2 regions of the Clostridium cylindrosporum DSM 605 genome follow, and region 1 is predicted to be linked to the other one. Evidence: riboswitches for the same ligand, from Rfam matches in the RefSeq annotation. Region 1 holds a riboswitch; the other holds the start of a gene.

The links. A riboswitch is a leader RNA that binds a small molecule or an ion and turns the genes downstream of it on or off. The one in region 1 is predicted to bind glycine.
Region 2: it holds a riboswitch for glycine, as region 1 does, so the genes downstream of both, CLCY_RS11090 (GrdX family protein) here and gcvT (glycine cleavage system aminomethyltransferase GcvT) in region 1, are expected to answer to the same signal.

Annotation. Positions count from the first base shown of each region.
Region 1 covers NZ_LFVU01000028.1:172,783-182,766, reverse strand. Annotated here, with positions in the region: gene CLCY_RS11735 (MutS family DNA mismatch repair protein) at 1-287, shown strand, start outside; gene CLCY_RS11730 (M15 family metallopeptidase) at 342-1,133, shown strand; gene cobT (nicotinate-nucleotide--dimethylbenzimidazole phosphoribosyltransferase) at 1,204-2,277, shown strand; gene cobU (bifunctional adenosylcobinamide kinase/adenosylcobinamide-phosphate guanylyltransferase) at 2,274-2,810, shown strand; gene cobS (adenosylcobinamide-GDP ribazoletransferase) at 2,819-3,595, shown strand; gene cobC (alpha-ribazole phosphatase) at 3,586-4,179, shown strand; gene CLCY_RS11705 (DUF1284 domain-containing protein) at 4,308-4,679, shown strand; gene CLCY_RS11695 (LTA synthase family protein) at 4,964-6,409, opposite strand; glycine riboswitch at 7,502-7,602, shown strand; gene gcvT (glycine cleavage system aminomethyltransferase GcvT) at 7,814-8,929, shown strand; gene gcvH (glycine cleavage system protein GcvH) at 8,997-9,380, shown strand; gene gcvPA (aminomethyl-transferring glycine dehydrogenase subunit GcvPA) at 9,384-9,984, shown strand, end outside.
Region 2 covers NZ_LFVU01000028.1:52,837-62,820, forward strand. Annotated here, with positions in the region: gene grdC (glycine/sarcosine/betaine reductase complex component C subunit beta) at 1-489, opposite strand, end outside; gene grdB (glycine reductase complex selenoprotein B) at 566-1,873, opposite strand; gene grdA (glycine/sarcosine/betaine reductase complex selenoprotein A) at 1,931-2,383, opposite strand; gene CLCY_RS11085 (glycine/sarcosine/betaine reductase component B subunit) at 2,441-3,727, opposite strand; gene CLCY_RS11090 (GrdX family protein) at 3,919-4,305, opposite strand; glycine riboswitch at 4,377-4,479, opposite strand; gene CLCY_RS11095 (DegV family protein) at 4,861-5,706, opposite strand; gene trmL (tRNA (uridine(34)/cytosine(34)/5-carboxymethylaminomethyluridine(34)-2'-O)-methyltransferase TrmL) at 5,725-6,192, opposite strand; gene splB (spore photoproduct lyase) at 6,370-7,380, shown strand; tRNA gene CLCY_RS11110 (tRNA-Ser) at 7,489-7,579, opposite strand; tRNA gene CLCY_RS11115 (tRNA-Glu) at 7,585-7,659, opposite strand; gene CLCY_RS11120 (pyridoxal phosphate-dependent aminotransferase) at 7,870-9,060, shown strand; gene CLCY_RS11125 (putative manganese transporter) at 9,205-9,984, opposite strand, start outside.

The sequences.
Region 1 (9,984 bases):
TGATTTTTCTTATTGACGAAATATTTAGAGGAACTAATTCCCAGGACAGAATACTTGGAGCTAAAAATGTTATAAGAAGTCTTTCTAAAAATGGAGTAATAGGTTTTATATCTACACATGATTTTGAATTATGTGATCTAGAAAGTGCTAACATTAAAAATAAACATTTTCAAGAGTATTATGAAAATAATCAAATATTATTTGATTACAAAATAAAGCCAGGAATGTCTACAACTAAAAATGCTAAGTACCTTATGAAATTAGTTGGAATAGATATTGAAGAATAAGATATTACCATAAAAGAAAAGGATCCATCTTAAATTTATCTAAGAGGAGAACATATGAAACTAACTAAGGAAAAATTAAAGAGGAACAATAAAAGTAATGTTTTAGGGGTAATTATTTTTTTACTAATAGTGATTTCCATAGAAACATCTTTAAATAAGCAAAAAGAACCTATAAAAGAAACGATAAATAACAAAATTACAATGCCTATGGAAAAGAATATAGTGGAACAGAATAAAGAGTTAGACCGGATAGAATATATTATAGAAAATGATAAGAATGGTTATGTTCAATTAGTTAATAAAGATAATCCAGTAAAAGATATTGATATATTAGATGACTTAGTTGTTCCAAAGGTTAATTTAGTCGCTGAAAAGGATAATGATAAGAATCTTCTAAGAAAGGAGGCTGCTAAGGCATTAGAGGAGATGCTTGATGCAGCTAAGAATGAAGGAAATATTAATATATTTCTTAATAGTGGATATAGGTCTTCTGAAAGACAAGTTAAAGTATATAATGCAGAAATAAAAAAAGTTGGAGAATCAGGTAAGGGCTATGTTGCACTGCCGGGACATAGTGAACACCAAACAGGACTAGCAGTTGACTTAACATGTAAAGAACTTAAATTTCATGTTGAGGATGGCTTTCATAGTACTGATGAAGCTAAATGGCTAATGAATAATTCCTATAGGTTCGGATATATTCTAAGATATCCAGAGGGTAGGGAAAAGGAAACAAGATATAATTATGAACCCTGGCATTATAGATATGTAGGGAAAGAAATAAGTACATATATGAAAAAAAATAATCTTACTCTTGAAGGGTTATATAAACATATAGACAAGTAGAGTAATAAATTGATACTATTTAGCTGTAGGGATTTCACCTACAGCTTTTTAATTAATAGGGGGAAGATATATGGATCTAAGTTTACTAGAAAAAATAACATCTATAAATAATATTATATATGGGCAGGCGAAGGAAAAGTTAGATTCCTTAATAAAGCCTATTAAAAGTTTAGGAGGTCTTGAAGAGATTGCAGCAAGATTATGTTCCATTCAAGAAACCTTAACTCCAAATCTTACAAAAAGAATTGTGGTAGTCATGGCATCTGATAATGGTGTATGTGAGGAAGGTGTTGCATCTGCACCACAAAGCGTAACATCTATGCAAACGATTAATTTTCTTAGGGGTATAACTGGAATAGCTGTAATTTCAAAGGCGAATAATACTGATTTAAAGGTAATAGACATTGGTGTTTTAGAGGATATTTATTATGAAGGACTTGAAGTTCGAAAGATAAGAAAAGGTACTAGAAATATAGCTAAAGAGCCTGCTATGACAATGAAGGAATGCCTAGATGCTATAGAAGTTGGTTTTAATACAGTAAAGGATTTAAAGTCAAAGGGGTATAGCATAATAGGAACTGGAGAAATGGGTATTGGAAATACGACAACTAGTTCATCTCTTTTAATTGCTTTAACTGGATGCACAGTAGAGGAAGCAACAGGAAGAGGTGGAGGACTTACAGATGAACAGTTTCGTCATAAAAAAAGGGTAGTAGAGAAAATAATTAAGTTACATAAAGATAATTTAGATAACCCGATTGAGGCTTTGAGAAGAGTTGGGGGACTCGATATCGCAGGTCTTGTAGGACTTTATTTAGGTGCAGCATATTACAAGTTGCCTATAGTAATTGATGGATTTATATCTGCTGTTGCAGCTCTTTGTGCATATAAAATAAATAAATACTCAGTAGGATATATGTTTGCATCTCACATTTCTATGGAAAAAGGGTATATGATAGCATTAAGTGAACTTAATTTAAAAGCTATGCTTAATCTTGATATGAGACTTGGTGAAGGTGTTGGTTGTCCACTTGCATTTAATATTATGGATACAGCAACTAAGGTTATAAGCGAGATGGGTACTTTTGAAGAAGGGAATGTTAATCTTGCAGATTATAAGGATTTATGGAGGGATGAGAATTGATACTTGTAACAGGTGGTGCTAGAAGTGGAAAGTCAAGTTTTGCTGAGGGGCTTTTGAAGGATTTTCAAAGAGTTCTTTATATAGCTACATCAATTCCATTTGATGATGAGATGAAAGATAGAGTTATAAAGCATAAAAAAGATAGACCAAATTACTGGGATACATTAGAAAAGCATAAGGAATTTGATAAAGATTTTTCTGAAAGCATAGCTTCTTATCAAGGGATTATTCTTGATTGTGTTACTATTATGATATCAAATATAATACTCGAGATATGTGAAAATAACACAAGTGAAGAATTTAAAATTGCTGAGGAAAAAGTTATGAATGAGGTTAAAAAACTTACAGATATCTTTAAAGAATTTAATGGTAAAGTTGTCTTAGTTACAAATGAGGTGGGCTTTGGAATTGTACCTGAAAGTAAACTAGGTAGGTACTTTAGAGATATTGCAGGCAAAGTTAATCAATTTTTAGCAACTGAATCTGAAAGTGTATATCTTGTAGTATCTTCAATTCCAATGAAAATAAAGTAGGTGACTAAATGAGAGTATTTTTACTTATTTTACAGTTTATGACTAGAATACCTGTTAAAAAAAACTTAGATGTTACCAGGGAAGATTTTGCCCGTGGGGCAATTTACTTTCCTATAATAGGGCTTATAATAGGTTTTGTTGTAGCTGGTTCTATTTATATATCAAATATGATTTTTTCGCCCTATTTAACAGCCTTAATTGGAGTTATTGTACATACATTTATTACAGGTGCTATACATTTAGATGGATTTTCAGATACATGTGATGGGATTTTCTCAGGGAGAAGTAAAGAAAGAATTCTTGAGATTATGAAGGACAGTAGACTTGGGACATTTGGTGGGGTAGGACTCATTCTTTTGATTTTACTAAAGTGGACACTGTACTTTGAGACTATCAATATGCTTAAAGTGAAAAGTATGTGGTTATATCCTTTATTTATAGTAGTATTACTTGCACCTGTAGTAGCAAGGTCTATTGTTTTGTTTTTCATGTATAAAAGAAAGTACGCAAGGGAAAATGAGGGACTTGGAGATTTGTTTATTGGTAAGATATCTATTAGGGAACTTTTTATAAACCAAGTTTTTATGGCAATTATAGTAAGTTCTATTAGCTATAAAATAATGTTAATATACGTATTAACATTATTAGTTATGATATGCTTTAGAAAATATATTGAAGGAATATTAAATGGGATTACAGGTGATATATTAGGTTGTTCTATTGAAATTTCAGAAGTAGTATTTATGATTTTATCATTAGGAGTGATAAATGTATTATGGAACTAATATTTGTTAGGCATGGTGAAACAGACCTTAATTTTAATAAGAAGTATCAAGGTAGAATAGACACTAGCTTAAATCAAGAGGGAATTAATCAGGCAAAACAACTAAAAGATAAGCTGAAGAATTTTAAGATTGATAAGGTCTATACATCTCCTTTAAAAAGAACTAAGGAAACACTTGAAATTTTACTAGGAGATAATCAGGAGAATATCAGCATTTATGAAGAAATCAGGATACAAGAAATTGATTTTGGTTATTGGGATGCTGTTTCATATGACAAAGTAATGTTAGGATATGAAAAAGAATATGAAGATTTTTTAAGAGATTATAAGAACTTTACATTTCCAGGTGGAGAATCATTTAGGGATTTTTATAAAAGATGTGTAGAATTTTTATTAGATATAGTAGATCCTAAAAGTAGTGAGAGGGTTTTAATAGCTACCCATGGTGGTGTTATTAGAGTATTTTTGTGTCACATGTTAGGTTTATCAAAGGACATGTTTTATAACTTTAGTGTAAAACAAGGTTGTTATACTAGGATTTTAGTATATGAAGGAATTAATTTAATAGAGGAAATTAATAAGTAAGGCGCTTTTTATAAGGCGTCCTTTTTATTGTTAATCTGGTAAATAACTTTGGTTGACATATGTATTTTAAAAGAGTTAAAATTTTATAAATATAATACTAAAATGATAATAAAGTTTGGAGAGAATATATGTTAAAACTTAGACCACACCATATTGTGTGCTTGAACTTTTATAAAGGAATTGGATATAGTGAAAACTTTGTTTCTAATATGGATTTAATAGTCAACAAAATTAAAAATAACCCAGAAACAAAAATATTAATATGCTCACAGGCTGATGATATATGTAAAGAGTGTCCACATCTTCAGATTGGTAAGTGTACTTGTGAGGATAACATAAGTAAGATTGATAAAAATGCTTCATATTATTTGAATTTAGAAGTAAATTCAATCTATAAGTATAATGAGTTAGTTAAACTTAGAAATAAGTATTTAACAAAAGCTAACTTTGAAAAGATATGTAAAGATTGTCAATGGTACAAGGATGGAGTGTGTAAATAACTCCATCCTTTTTAATTTATAATAGTTTTTTAATAACTAGTGTTGTGGCTTCATTAATACATATGTTATATAAAATCCCGGTAAAAAGACATATAGAAAAATATATCAGTGTTTTTTTAAATAGTTCCTTATTAGTTAAGTGTGCTTTATTAGAGGTTTTTACTATTTTGTATGAAAAAAATATAAATAAAAACCAAGGGGTAATTCCTTCTATAGAAAGTATAGGAACTAAAAACATAGTAGCTATAAAAGGTAGTGCGAAAATAGGTATAGTAGGCATGGTCTTATTCCTTTCTAAAATAATTAGATCTAATAATTATGTCACTATATTCCACTGATTTATTTAAAAGTGAAATTTTATTAGTAGGTAAATTGTTATATTTTAGTTCTCCATTTGATAAATAAGTGTAGTTAAGTTTTGTGTTAAGAAGGTTTCTTCCTACACTTGTATAAGTATAATTTTTTTCAGGTATTCCCATTAAATAAGATATTGTAGGTAGTATATCAATTTGACCTCCATAGGTTGAAATAACCTTAGGAGATGATATATCCTTGGAGTATATTATAAAAGGTACTTTGGAATAGTTATCTTTCATCCAAGGTTCATATGAAGAATTTTTAATTTCGTCTTTAAAGTACTTGTGTGGTCCTTCATGGTCACCATATATAACAACAACAGAATTATTTAATATACCCTTTTTATCTAATAGATTTACAAACTCACCAATTGCTGAATCTGTATAATTAACAGATTCAAAGTAAGAACCAATTATTTGACCTTTAATATCTTTTGAGACATCAAGATTAACATGTTCCTTAGGAAGCTTGTAAGGAGTATGACTAGAAAGAGTTATAGAAAAGCTATAAAATGGTTTTGGCTGCTTTTCTAAAATATTCGCCAATTGATTTAAAAAACTTCTATCACTTAATCCAAGGCCAATTGTCTCATCAATATTTAGTGAAGTTGAATCTACACACTTTTCAAAGCCTATAGAAGAAAGGGAAGGAAGCCAATTCCAATATGAACCCCTATCAGGATGAGTAGCAATTGAACTATAACCTGATTTCTCCATTAAATTTGGAAGAGAAGCATAATATTTATTTGAAGGAAATCTGAAAAATGTGCTTCCGCGTCTTACAGGAAATATAGAAGTATTAGCCATAAATTCAGCGTCTGAAGTAGTACCTTCATGTGTTTGTTCAAGAAAATTATCAAAGTAAATACTATTTTTAAGCAGTTTATTAATGTTAGGGGTAATCTCTTGGCCATTATTGCTTTTGCCTATAACGAAATTTTCAAGGGACTCAACTTGAAGTATTATTAAGTTCTTTCCTTTGAACATTGCATTAAAATTATTTTTCGGGAGAAGTTCAGCTTTATTTTCAAAGAAGGTTTCAATCTTTAACTTTTCACTAGATGTAATATTATAAGGTTTACTATCCTTTAAGTAGTTGTATATATCGAACAAATGATAACCTATGGGAGTTAGGTTAGACATAGTTTGATTTTGCGCCCAACTATTTATAAATATTGTTTGGTTGTAAAAGCCCTTGTTTAGCTTATCTATTTTAATATGGGCATATGTTAAATATATAGTTGGAACTAAAAAAAGTATCATAAACGAAGAAATATCTCTTCTAAATAGGTCATATCTTTTTTTAATTCGAGTTAGAAATATTCCGATTAGAAATAAATCTATAAAAAATATAACATCAAGCAATCTAAACATAGAAAAAATGCTACTTGAAAGATTTTCAAGGTTAGATGTATAACTAATTAGATGTAAAGATAAAAATGAGCTATTGGCTCTATAATATAAAATGTCACCTAAAATGATGATAGTTAAAAATATATTTAGCACAAATAAGGATATAAGGTGATATTTGGAGTTAAACAAATATGAAAAAGATAAAAAAAGTAGTATAAAACTGCAATAAACAAGCAAAGGTGGAGCGCTATAAAATACTGTTTTTAAGTTGATCCTAGTAGCAGTATCACTTGAGGTTATAAGAATAAAAAGTAATATTTTTATAAATAAGGCTAAGGTGCTACTTGAAAATGCCTTATTTTCGAATATTCCTTTGATTTTATAAGGTAATGTTAGGAGTATTCTAGGAATTTCTAACCTAGTTAATAAAATTTTTTTTAGTTTCATCCATAAATTCCTTTCATAAGTAATTCTCAATTTAATAATGGTATATTTATGTAAATGTTAAGAATAGGTAGAAAACAATGACAATAATCTAACAATACGTAAAAGTTACTTTGTTACAAATTTCACGCTATTTTTTAGAATTATTAAGTCATAATTATATAATATATAATAAAAATGTAAAATGTCCTATAGGTGATTTCGCATTTTTATTAAATTTATCATGAATAAAATAGTCACTATTTAATAAAATAAAAATGGGAGTTTAAATGCTATACACTAATAGGTACATAAGTAATAATAAAATAGGCATTGTAGGCTACACTGGGTACATAAATGAAATTTTAAATTTATACAAGTTAGGCTAAGCAAATAGTAATTTACTAAAATAAGTAGCATTTACTTATTAAGAAATAAAGGGTATATTGGAAAAAACTATTGATAAAATTTTGGCAATTGTTAAAGGGTATGAATAAAACTTTATTTAAAATTAAACAATTGTTGATTTTTTCTAACAATAGAATTAAAATTAAAGATAAATAATCAAAAATTAATAAACTTCTCAGATGACAGTAGTGAGAGATACCTATTAAATTAGGAGCCGAAGAAGCAATGTAAAAATAAAAAGGCAGGTTTTTATAAAAACTTTCAGGCAAATGAATCATTACTTGATGGAACTCTGGAAAGTCTTAATTAAGCACCGAAGGAGAAATACATGGCTTCACGTGAGCATGTAGAAACTCTCAGGTAACAAGGACAGAGGATAAACTGCTAGAATTTAGAACTTAACTTTTTTTAGATATCCTTAGTAACATTTGCGGTTTTTATGGGGTTTGGTAATCAAGGGATATGTATTTTGAAAGTTCAAATTAACATGTCTTTTTGTGATGTTACTAAGACTATACCTAGGTTTATATCTAAAATTTAATTAAAGGTTCTAAATATTTAACTTTAACGGAATGAAGGGAGGATAAAATTATTATGAGTAATTTAAAGAAAACACCTCTTTTTGATGCACATCAAAAAGTTGGAGGAAAAATCGTAGAATTCGCAGGTTGGGAAATGCCAATTCAATATGAGGGATTAGTTGAAGAGCATACAGCTGTTAGAACTCAAGCTGGTATATTTGACGTTTCACATATGGGTGAAGTTGATATTACTGGACCAGATGCACAAAAATTCGTTGATTACCTAGTAACTAACGACATTGCAGGTCTTGAAAACACTCAAATAGCATACAACTTAATGTGTAACGAAAATGGAGGTATCGTTGATGACCTTCTAGTATACAAGTATGATGAAAACCACATGTACCTTGTTATAAATGCTGCTAACATCGATAAGGATGTTAAGTGGATAGAAGAAAAAGCTAAGGGATTTGACGTAAAGGTTGAAAATGTTTCACCAGAAGTTGCAGAAATTGCAATCCAAGGACCAGAAGCACAAGCTATTCTTCAAAAGGTATCTGATGTTGATCTTAGCACAATCAAATTCTTCTACTTCAACGATTCAGTTAATGTAGCAGGAGTTAAGTGTCTTGTTTCAAGAACTGGATACACTGGGGAAGATGGATTCGAAGTATATACTACAAACGATGCAATAGAAAAAGTTTGGAATGCTCTACTAGAAGCAGGTGCAGACGTTCTTAAGCCAGCAGGTCTTGGTGCAAGAGATACTCTAAGATTTGAAGCTGCACTTCCTCTATATGGAAATGAAATGAGTGATACTATATCACCACTAGAAGCAGGACTTGGATTCTTCGTAAAGCTTGGCAAGGCTTCAGACTTCATTGGTAAGTCAGTTCTAGTTAAGCAAAAAGAAGAAGGTCTAAAGAGAAAGACTATTGGATTTGAAATGAAGGAAAGAGGTATTCCAAGACACGGATATGATGTTGTTAAGGATGGTAAGGTTATCGGTGCTGTTGCAACTGGTTACTTCTCACCAACTCTTCAAAAGACAATAGGAACTGCTCTAGTTGAAGCTGAATACGCTGAACTTGGAACAGAAATTGAAATCCAAATCAGAAACAAGACTGCTAAGGCAGAAGTTATCAGCAAGAGATTCTACACAAAGAAGACTAAACAAGAAAAGAAGTAATTAAGATTTTTAAAATAAAATAAATTAAAATAAAATAAATTTTTTTAAATTTAAGGAGGATATTATAATGAAAGTTGAAAGCGGACTACTTTATACAAATGATCATGACTGGGTAAAGGTTGAAGGAAATAAGGCATATGTAGGAATTTCAGACTACGCTCAACACCAACTAGGAAGCATCGTTTACGTTGAACTTCCAGAAGTAGATTCAGAAGTTGCTGCAGGAGACACTGTAGGAGTTATCGAATCAGTTAAGGCTGCAACAGATATGCACACTGCAGTAAGCGGAACAATTGTAGAAGTTAACGAAGATGTAGAAGGAGATCCAACTCTTCTTAACACAGATGCTTATGCTAACTGGATATTCGCAATCGAACTAAGCGATGCATCAGAACTTGATGGACTAATGACTTCAGAAAAGTATGAAGAATTCCTAGGTCAGGAGGCATAATATATGTTTCCATATATACCAAATACTTGTGAAGAAAGAGAGGCTATGCTTAAGTCTATAGGTATGAATTCTATAGATGATCTATTTAGCGATATTCCAGAAGAATTAAAGCTAAACAGAAGACTTGACCTTGAGGCTCCATACTCAGAGTTAGAAATAAGCAGAAAGCTTTCTTCATTAAGTAATAAGAATTTAACTACTGATGAAGCTGTATGTTTCCTTGGAGCAGGTGCATATGATCACTATGTTCCATCAGCGATTTCACATATAGTTTCAAGATCAGAATTTTATACTGCATATACACCATACCAACCAGAAATTTCACAAGGAACTCTACAAGTTATATTTGAGTACCAATCACTAATTTGTGAACTTACTGGAATGGATGTTGCAAATGCATCAATGTACGATGCTGCAACAGCAGTTGCAGAAGCTGCTATGATTTCAGCATCTTCTACAAGAAAGAAAAAGATAGTTGTATCAAAGGCAGTACAACCAGAAGCTAGACGTGTACTTGCTACATACATGGATTTTAACAATATTGAACTTGTTGAAGTTGATGTTAAAGACGGTGTTACTGACCTTGAAAAGCTTGAAGCTGTAG
Region 2 (9,984 bases), 120 kb from region 1:
TATATATAAAGCTTCAGCATGTGTTTCATTTACAGCCTTTTCAATTGCCTCAATATCAAAACCTTCCCCAAGCTTTGATACTAAATCTTTTAGTAATGGATGAGCTTCAAACTTAGCTTTAATATCAGACATTACAGCTTTCTCAATAAGAACTAAATCAAAAGCGTCGGATACCTTCATAAGTCCATAGAATTCGTCTTGTGGCATTACTTCTCCAAACTTTCCGAATCTTGATGCTCCTTCTATGTTCTTTTCAAACCAAGGCTTTGGAAGCTTTCCAAGTTCCTCTGGACTATAGTTTCCTATATATGTTTGAGATGCAGGATATTCAACAACATCCTTAAATTCTCTAATATGCTTAGGTAGTTCCTTTAAGTACTCTGAATCAGGATGAGTTTCTCTCTCTAGAGTTTGAGTTGTTCCGTTATGGATAATCATGTCTGGAGCATTTACCAGTACATAGCTAGCTCCCTTAATTACAGGATTCATAATTACACCTCCAAAAATAGTAGATAATATTAAAAATGGAGGTGGACATCCACCTCCACTTAAATCAAGTTATCTTTTACTTAACTTCAAAAACTGTTTGTTCTGTTACTGGAGTTTCAAGCGCCTTTAAAGCAACTTCTGTAAGCTTTCTTCTTAGTGCCTTTTCATCTGCTGCTGAAAGGTTTGGATTTCCAAGTGGGTGAGGAATAGCTATTGTTGGAACTATTCTGTTTGCCCCTACAGTTTTAGATATAGGTACTATTGTACACATATGAACTATTGGGAGACCAACTCTCTCAATTTCTTTAAGCATTGTTGCACCGCAACGTGTACAAGTACCTCATGTAGAAGTTAGTATAACTGCTGTTACATTGTCTTCTAGTAGCTTCTTTGCAATTTCTGCTCCAAAAGCCTTTGAACTCTTAACAGCTGTACCATTACCAGTAGTTGTATAATAGTACTCATGAAGACTTCCAATTTGCCCATTCGCTTCCATTTCTCTTAGAATATCTACTGGTATAACCCTATCTGCATCTTGATTAGCATATGTTGGGTCATATCCACCGTGAGCTGTTTCACTATCGGCAGAAGTAAGATCCTTCATTCCTGCTATACTATATTGACCATATTTTTGAGCATTTGAAGCCTCGATTCTATCTGGGTTACCCTTTGGTACAATACCGCCTGAAGTAACAATAGCAATTCTTGCCTTTGTTATATCAGCTACTGGTGTTGCAGGATCTACTCTATCGAAGTTAGGCATTTCAAATTCTGTTACAAATTCTTCACCTTTAAGCTTTTTAACAAGCATGTCAACTGCTCTTTTTGATCCTCTTTCGCTAGCAAAGTAGTTAACTCTAATACCTCTTTCAAGATATCCTTCTTCATCTGGTGAAGCTACAGCTTCACCTTTAGCTAATTTAAGAGCTAAAGCTGCCATTTTAGGAGCTGCTTCTCTCATTCCTGCTGCACTGTTCTTAGTTGATATTATATAAATATCTTTTTTAAACATATCAGCACCTGGATTTTCAACATACATACCTGTTACTACTGGTATGTTAAGCTCATCTTGAACCTTTTTAGCTATAGCTCCACAGGCTGTCCCATATCTACCTGCATTAAATGCTGGTCCTGCAATTAAAACATCTGGGTTTTGTGCTTTAATCATTTCAAGAATATCTTTTTCAGCTTGTTCTTGATTTTCAGCAAAATATGAGTCTCCACAGATTACTGTTGCAACAATTTCTGCTTCCCCATTAAATGCTTTAGTTAAAGCCATACCTGGTCCTACTACACCTTCTCTAACTTCAGGTGCAACATGAGCCATTTCTTCCCCCCCAATATTAGCGAAGAATTGGTTTATATAGTGTACTACACGAATCATCTAACTTGACCCCTCCTTATTCGGTGGATTAATTTAAAATTAATTTACGCTCGTTCTCTAACCTCTAACGCCTCTCATTTGTTCTTTAATTCCATCAACGTCAAGAACCATTTCCATCATTCCACATTGTTCATCATAAACAGCTTCATCAAATTCAGCCTTAACTTCATCTTCAACAACATGATAAACTGTAAGTCCTAGTTCAACTCCAGCAAGTGGTCCTGCATATGTTGGGTCTCCTGTTGTTACTGTTTCTGCTGAAAGTACTGATGAATCAGCTTCTGCACCACCTAGTATAACTACTAGATTATCTTTGCCTACTGATTCAGCTGCATCTTTAACTCTTTGTTGGATCTCCAGATCCATAGCTCCTGCAGCAGTTCAGACGAAACATTCTGTTGTAGAAAAAAGAATTTCTCCTCCTGCTGATTTTACACATTCTTCTATTGCTGGTCCTGGAATACCATCTCTATCTCCTATTGCTATGACTTTTTTTCCACTAAGTATCATAAGAAATACCTCCTAATAATTTATAAATATTTTGATTAAATTTATTCTATTGAAAACTTAGAAAGTTTTTGCTGTTAAATATCCAAATCCAACTTCACTAGTAGCTCCAGTTATAACTTGGATTTCTGCTTCTATAGATCCATCTTCTCTTAGAGAACCTGCAAACCCACCTGATAGTGCATCAACAGCCTCAGGGTGTCCGATAACCTTTTTCATTGAAGGAAGGATAACTATTTCATTAGCATTACCACCTGTAACTACTGCATCTCCCTTTGGAGTTGAATCTGCAAGTGATTGTGAAGCACCATCTCTTCCAGCATACTCATCAGTTAAAAGAACAGTCTTTATTCCTTTTTCTGAAATCTTGTTACAGTTCATTACAAGGTCAGCGTCTGGATTTCCAAAACCTTCTTCTGAAATTACAGCTGCGTCTGCTCCTAGGAACTCAACAAGTTTTGCTGTGTAGCTTGATGATCTTTCCTTGTCAGCTAGGTACACGTTTTCATTTGTAATAACACATCCAAGGAAGTTAAAGTCCTTACCATGTCTTTCATAAAGATCAGTGATTATTGGATGATTCATGTGAACATAACTTGGATTCTTATCACATGCTGATACACAGTTACCACTTACTATAGAACCATCAAACATTTCTGTTGGATAAATGAATGTAGGGATTATCTTCTTAGCATCAACTCCATATACATATGTGTCATGAAGAAGTCCTTGTGATTGAAGCATGTACACATATACAACCTTTGGTAGATCTGGATAAGCCTTAACTTGCTCTTGAAGAGGAAGTGTTTCAAAAGTTTTAACTTCATCTGGAGCAACTTCCTTAGCAGCTTTTCCTAGATAAGTAGCAACCTTAAACCCTACCATTCTAACAGCTTCTTCATGTTGGTGTTGATCAATTCCACTAGCTGGTTCACAAATCATAACGATATTGTGAGTCTTTGAAAACGGAGTATACTTAGCTCCCTCTCCTGACATATCTATTATTCCTTCCTGGAATCCAACTATTTTTCCAGTTGTAACAACAGCAGCTCCCTTAAGAACATTAGTTTTACCTGATCCTACTGTATCAACTCCTGAAATGAATCCTGGGAATACTCCCCCATTACCTTCAACCTTTACTCTTGGCTCAATAACATCCTTTACTGGTATTATTCTTACCTCATCACCTGGGTGAACAATGTCCACATCAACTGATAATAATCTTTCATCTCCAGATACCTCATTTAAAAGCTCTTCCTTATCTACATAAAGAATACCATTTTCAATCTTAGTTTCTGAAGAGAACTGAACATCCTTAATGAATACATTTCCTAATTCAAGGCGCAAAGCCTTCACCTCCTAAAATTATATACAAGTAGAAGTTTATTAACTTTTTTTATTTTTCTGAATCTTCAAGTCATAATATTCTGTCTAAAGTGTAAAATGTGTAATAAGAAATTTGTCATGTGTGTCATTTTAGATTCACATATAGTAATTGGGAGATACTACGTGATGTGTTGTTAGCTTAACTTTCGTAATTAAATAAGTGCATTTTTAATTAAATCATAATCTATAATACTAAAATCCTCCAAAACACTTTGAGGCCACTGTCTAGGCGCTTTATTTCTAATAAGCTTATTAGATGTTTCTATACTGTTTTCAATAAGCATTACAGAATTAAAGTCTACTGACACCTCCGGCTTTAAGGATATAGCAACTGATTTGTAGGGAGTTTCATTTGGTTTAATACTTCCCATAAGAGGATGTGTTAAAAGTTTATGCCCCTTATGTATGTAATCTCGAGCTTTAATCATTACATCTGAAAGAGAACCATCTATGAACTCAACATCAAAGTGAACTTTAAGATTTTCATATGTTATCTTGTTGTTTGTGATAACTTTAGGTTCAATAACTACTTTCTCCACCCCCCTATATTTAATAAAGATGTGTATAAAAAAAGAGAATGTATCGCCTACACTCTCAAATTTAAGAGCTGTGTCCATAAGTAGTCCCTTTGCCTGAAAGATCATTAACAAGGACTTTGTTAACTTACCCCTTCGGCGCTTTGAAAATTTCAAAGTCTCTCCTACTTACTTCATCCAGAAACTATGTTATTTTTTCTACAACCTCTTTTATACTTTTCATTATATCTGATAATTCAGACTTTTGCCATAGCTTTTTTCTATACCATAAATTAACATATCTTATAGATAATCCTTCATTTTTACTACTTCAGTATAGATATAACCTATTAGAATAATTAATTTTAGCAAGAAAATCATTTAAATCTTTCATTTTCTTTATGCATTCACTTTATCACATTAAACTTTTATCCTATTATATGTAAAATAAGTAGTAACATTTCCATAATGATTGAATTAATTTTTAAAATATTTTTTATATTTTCACAAAAATAAAGTGGAAAATTTAGAATTTTCATTACTAAATTCCCCACTTTTTATTGATAATTATATGTCATATTATTTCTTAAAGAAGAATACTCCAATAGTTCCCGGCCCTGCGTAAGTCGCAATAACACTTCCAACCTTTACAGATTGTGCGTCATCTATAATATTCTCTTCTTTAAGCATTTTTTTAAATTCTTCCACATCATCTTCAGCAGCTACATTCCCTACTGCAAATGTAATATCAGTATCTGGATTTTGCTCTTTAACATAATCCAGAAGTCTTTTTAATGCTTTTTTCCTTCCGCGAACTTTATCAAAAACATCTATCTTTCCATCTTCTACACAAAGAATAGGCTTTATATTAAGGAGTGTGCCTACAGCTGCATGAATAGATGATATTCTCCCACCTTTTCTTATGTACTCTAAGTTGTCCACTGCAAATGCAACTTTAACCTTATCTGTAAGAAGATTTATCTTCTCAACTGTACTCTCTACACTCTCACCTAACTCTAGCATTTTTATAGTTTCCTGTACTAAAGCACCTGTAGCAAAGCTAACTCCCTTAGAGTCAATTACATGTATATTCTCATTATTTTCAATCATATCCCTTGCAATACAAGCTGATTGATATGTTCCACTCACTTTTGATGATATATGAATTGAAATTATCTTATATCCTTCTTTAATTATAGATTCATATTCCTCATAAAATGCATTCGGGTTAACCTGGGATGTCTTAGGAAGCTTCTCCCCCTTATCAAGCATAGATAAAAGAGTAGGCTCGTCTATTTCTACTCCATCCTTATACACTTTGCCCTCAAATTCAATTGTCAGTGGAAGAACCTTTACATTTTTGTTCTCCACTATATTCCTTGGAACACCTGCGGTACTATCTGTAACTATATATACCTTTTCCATAATTACCTCCATAAATGCTTATTTCATATTCGGATAGCCGATTTGTCTTAATGCTTCATAAACTACTAAAGAAGCAGTATTTGCAAGGTTAAGTGATCTAGTTGTTGAATTTATCATAGGTACTCTTATTTGAGTTTCCTTAAATAAATTATTTATTTCCTCAGTTACTCCTGAAGACTCTCTTCCAAACATTATAAAATCACCATCTTTATATTCTACATCACTATGAAATTTTGTTGCCTTTGTTGTTGATAAGAATATTCTCTTATCCCTATGAGCTTCATAAAACTCATCAAAACTTTCATAATATGTTATATCAATATCCTTCCAATAATCAAGTCCCGCTCTTTTTAACATCTTATCATCTACAGAAAAACCTAAAGGTTTTATAAGGTGAAGCTTAGTATCTGTAAGTACACAAGTCCTTCCTATACTTCCTGTATTATGTGGTATCTCTGGCTGATAAAGTACAATATTTAAACTCATTTTTTTCCTCCGAAATCCTCTTATCCTATGCCTTTAATGGCCTATATAAATTTTTATAATTACAAATATCATTTTACCATATTCTCATGTTAGTGTAATCTTTCTAAGTTTTCATCATACATATTTAAGACTTAATATTGCAAAACTAAGTCTAAAGGAGTGATTACATTGGTTTTTATGCCAAAGCAAGTATTCTTCGAACCAAAGGCTACTGAATATCCTCTTGGAGAAGAATTATATAATAAATTTCAAAAGCTTAATATACCTATACAAAAACTAAGTTCATATAACAAACTAGATAGAGAAAGTTCTAGTCCATCAGAATTTTATGCCTTTGCAAAGGATAGCATAGTTGTTGGAATCAAAAGAAGTATGAAGCTTGTTCCATGCAAGCCTTCTGCTGACTATCAGTTTTCACTTGTAACAGGATGTCCTGGTAGCTGTCAATACTGCTACCTTCAAACAAACCAGTCACTTAAACCATTTACAAGGGTTTATGTAAATCGAGATGAGATTTTTAATAATATACAAAAATACATAGACTCTGCACTACCTAATATTACTACATTCGAACTAGCTAGCACAGGTGACCCTTTATCTGTTGAACATCTTACAGGTTCCGTTAAGTCTGCTATAGAGTTTTTCTCAACCTCTGAACATGGAAGATTAAGACTTGTAACTAAATTCTCATATGTGGATTCCCTACTTGATCTAAATCATAATGGCAAGACTAAGGTTAGATACACTATTAACTCTCCATACGTTATAAATAACTTTGAATTTAATACGGATTCACTTGAGAATAGATTAGATGCTGCATCTAAAATATACTCAGCTGGCTATCCACTTGGGTTTATTATAGCCCCTATTATGATTTATGAAGGATATAAGGAGGAATATACCTCTATGCTAGAATCCCTTAGATCTAAAATAGAAAGTCCTGATACAGCACCTATTACTTTTGAACTTATACAGTATAGATTTACCGCCAAATCTAAAAAAGTTATAAATGAGAGATTCCCTTTAACGAAACTTGACCTAAATGAAGAGACTCGCTTTAAAAAATGGGGACCATATGGTGTTTATAAATATGTATACCAAAAGGATGAGTCTAAATTACTTAAAGAATTCTTTGAAGAGAAGATAAAAAAGTACTTTCCAAGTTCCACAATTGAATACTTTACTTAAAATCTATATATCATAATAAAGCAATACTCCATGTAAGTATATTTACACGGAGCATTAAAAGTAGATATGAAAAAAGAGATTGTTCATATGAACAATCTCTTTTTTATCTGGCGGAGAAAGTGGGATTCGAACCCACGGTAGAGTCACCCCTACGCCGGTTTTCAAGACCGGTGCCTTAAACCAACTCGACCATCTCTCCATAAATGGTGACCCCTAGGGGAATCGAACCCCTGTTACCACCGTGAAAGGGTGGTGTCTTAACCGCTTGACCAAGGGGCCATCGTTAACTACTCATTTATAATAACACGATACTTTTTAAGTGTCAATACCTTATATAAACTTTTTTTATAATTTTTCATTCTTTTTTATTATGCTTAATAATATGGAAAATATACAATTATCACACTACTCTAACACTTAATAATTTATAATTAAAAATAGATATGCTAAAATGATATTAATATATTATGTAAAAGGAGTTTTTGAAGTATGATATCTAAAAAGATGCAATCCCTAGTAGCTAGTAGTTCTACTATAAGAGCTATGTTTGAAGAAGGAAAGAAACTTGCAGCTATACATGGAGAAGAAAATGTATTTGATTATAGTATAGGAAACCCTAATGTCGAACCTCCTGAAAATATAAAGCTTGCAATTAAAGAAATATTAGATGAGGAAAAATCAACCTATGTTCATGGTTACATGAACAATTCTGGCTATGATGATGTAAGAGAAACTATCGCCCTACATATAAACAAGAAAAACGAACTAAATCTTTCTAAGGAAAATATAGTTATGACATGTGGTGCAGCTGGAGGCTTAAATATTACATTAAAGACTCTACTTAATCCAGGAGATGAAGTAATCGCATTTGCACCATTTTTCGGTGAATACAATAATTATGTAAATAACTTTGATGGAGTTCTTACAGTTATTCCTGCTGATACTGAAACATTTGAACCTAATATTGAAGTATTAAGCGAGAAAATTTCATCAAATACTAAGGCAGTTATAATAAACTCTCCAAACAATCCAACAGGGGTTATATACTCAGAGGAAACTCTAAAGAAGCTTTGTGATCTACTTTCTAAGAAGCAAGAGGAATTTAACACTAGTATATACCTAATATCAGATGAACCATATAGAGAAATTGTTTATGATAACTGTGAGGTTCCATGTGTATTAAAGTATTACAAAAACTCATTTATCGGGTACTCATATAGTAAATCTTTATCACTACCTGGTGAAAGAATCGGATATGTAGTTATAAATAATGATATGGATGACTTTAATGATGTAGTAGATTCACTTAATACAGCTAATAGAATCCTAGGATTCGTTAACGCTCCTTCTCTATTCCAAAGGGTAATAGGAAGATGTTTAGATGCTGAGGTTGATGTAAACGTATACAAGAGAAATAGAGACCTACTATATAATCACCTAATAAAGGTTGGTTTTACTTGTATAAAGCCACAAGGTGCGTTTTATCTATTCCCTAAATCACCTATAGAAGATGATAAGAAATTCTGCGAGGATGCTAAGAAGTTTAATTTACTATTAGTACCTGGTTCAGCATTCGGATGTCCTGGGCATATTAGAATTTCATACTGTACTTCATACGAAAAAATAGAAAAATCATTAGATGCATTTACAAAGCTTGCAAAGCTTTATAACTTAATATAATTTAATTATTACAAATCTTAAGCCTCTTCATGAAATTAAAAGCCATGCATATAAGAACAAATCTTTATATGCATGGCTTCTGTTAATAATTTTATTATGTATATTTTAATAATTGTTAATCTATACTGCTTATATATATCTTTTTTAGCTATAAATACCCATCACTTTAATAACTACTCCTGATAGGAAACTTATTCCGAATAAAATAAGTGTTATATATACAGCCTTTTTCTTATTTTCTTTAAATAGGAATATAAGTGCAAGGCCTGCATTAGCTGATAGTCCAGCTATTACACTTGAAAACCCTATTACATTCATAGTAAATAACTTAACAAGTCCTACTGATATTGCACAGTTAGGAATTAGACCAATTAGTGAAGCAATAAACACTTGACCATACCCCTCACTAAAAAGTGTTCCTGCAAGTGTTTCAACACCAAAATATTCAATAATAAAAGTTATAATAACTGTCACTATGTATATATATATTGTCACCTTTAAAGTTCTCTCTAAGGAATGAATAAGTACTTTTGAGAATTTTATCGTATCCACATCTACACATTTTAAAGCCTGATCATCTACTTCCTTACTTGCAGCAATTTCACATCTTTGACTTCTTCTAATAGTAACAACATCAATGAAGTATCCTGCAACTATAGCTATTGCAATCTTTGTTATTAGAAAAGGCATTATGCTTCCATATGCACTAGGCATAGATAGGAAAACAGGTAGCGCCTCATCTGATGTGGCTATAAAAATAGATATCAGCGTTCCAAGACTTACTATCTTTCTTGAATAAAGTGCTACCGCCATAACAGAGAATCCACATTGTGGTATAATTCCAATAAGTGCTCCAACAATCGGTCCTAGAACCCCTGCATTTCTTATTTTCTCCTGAAGTCCTGCTGAAAATCTATGTTCCAT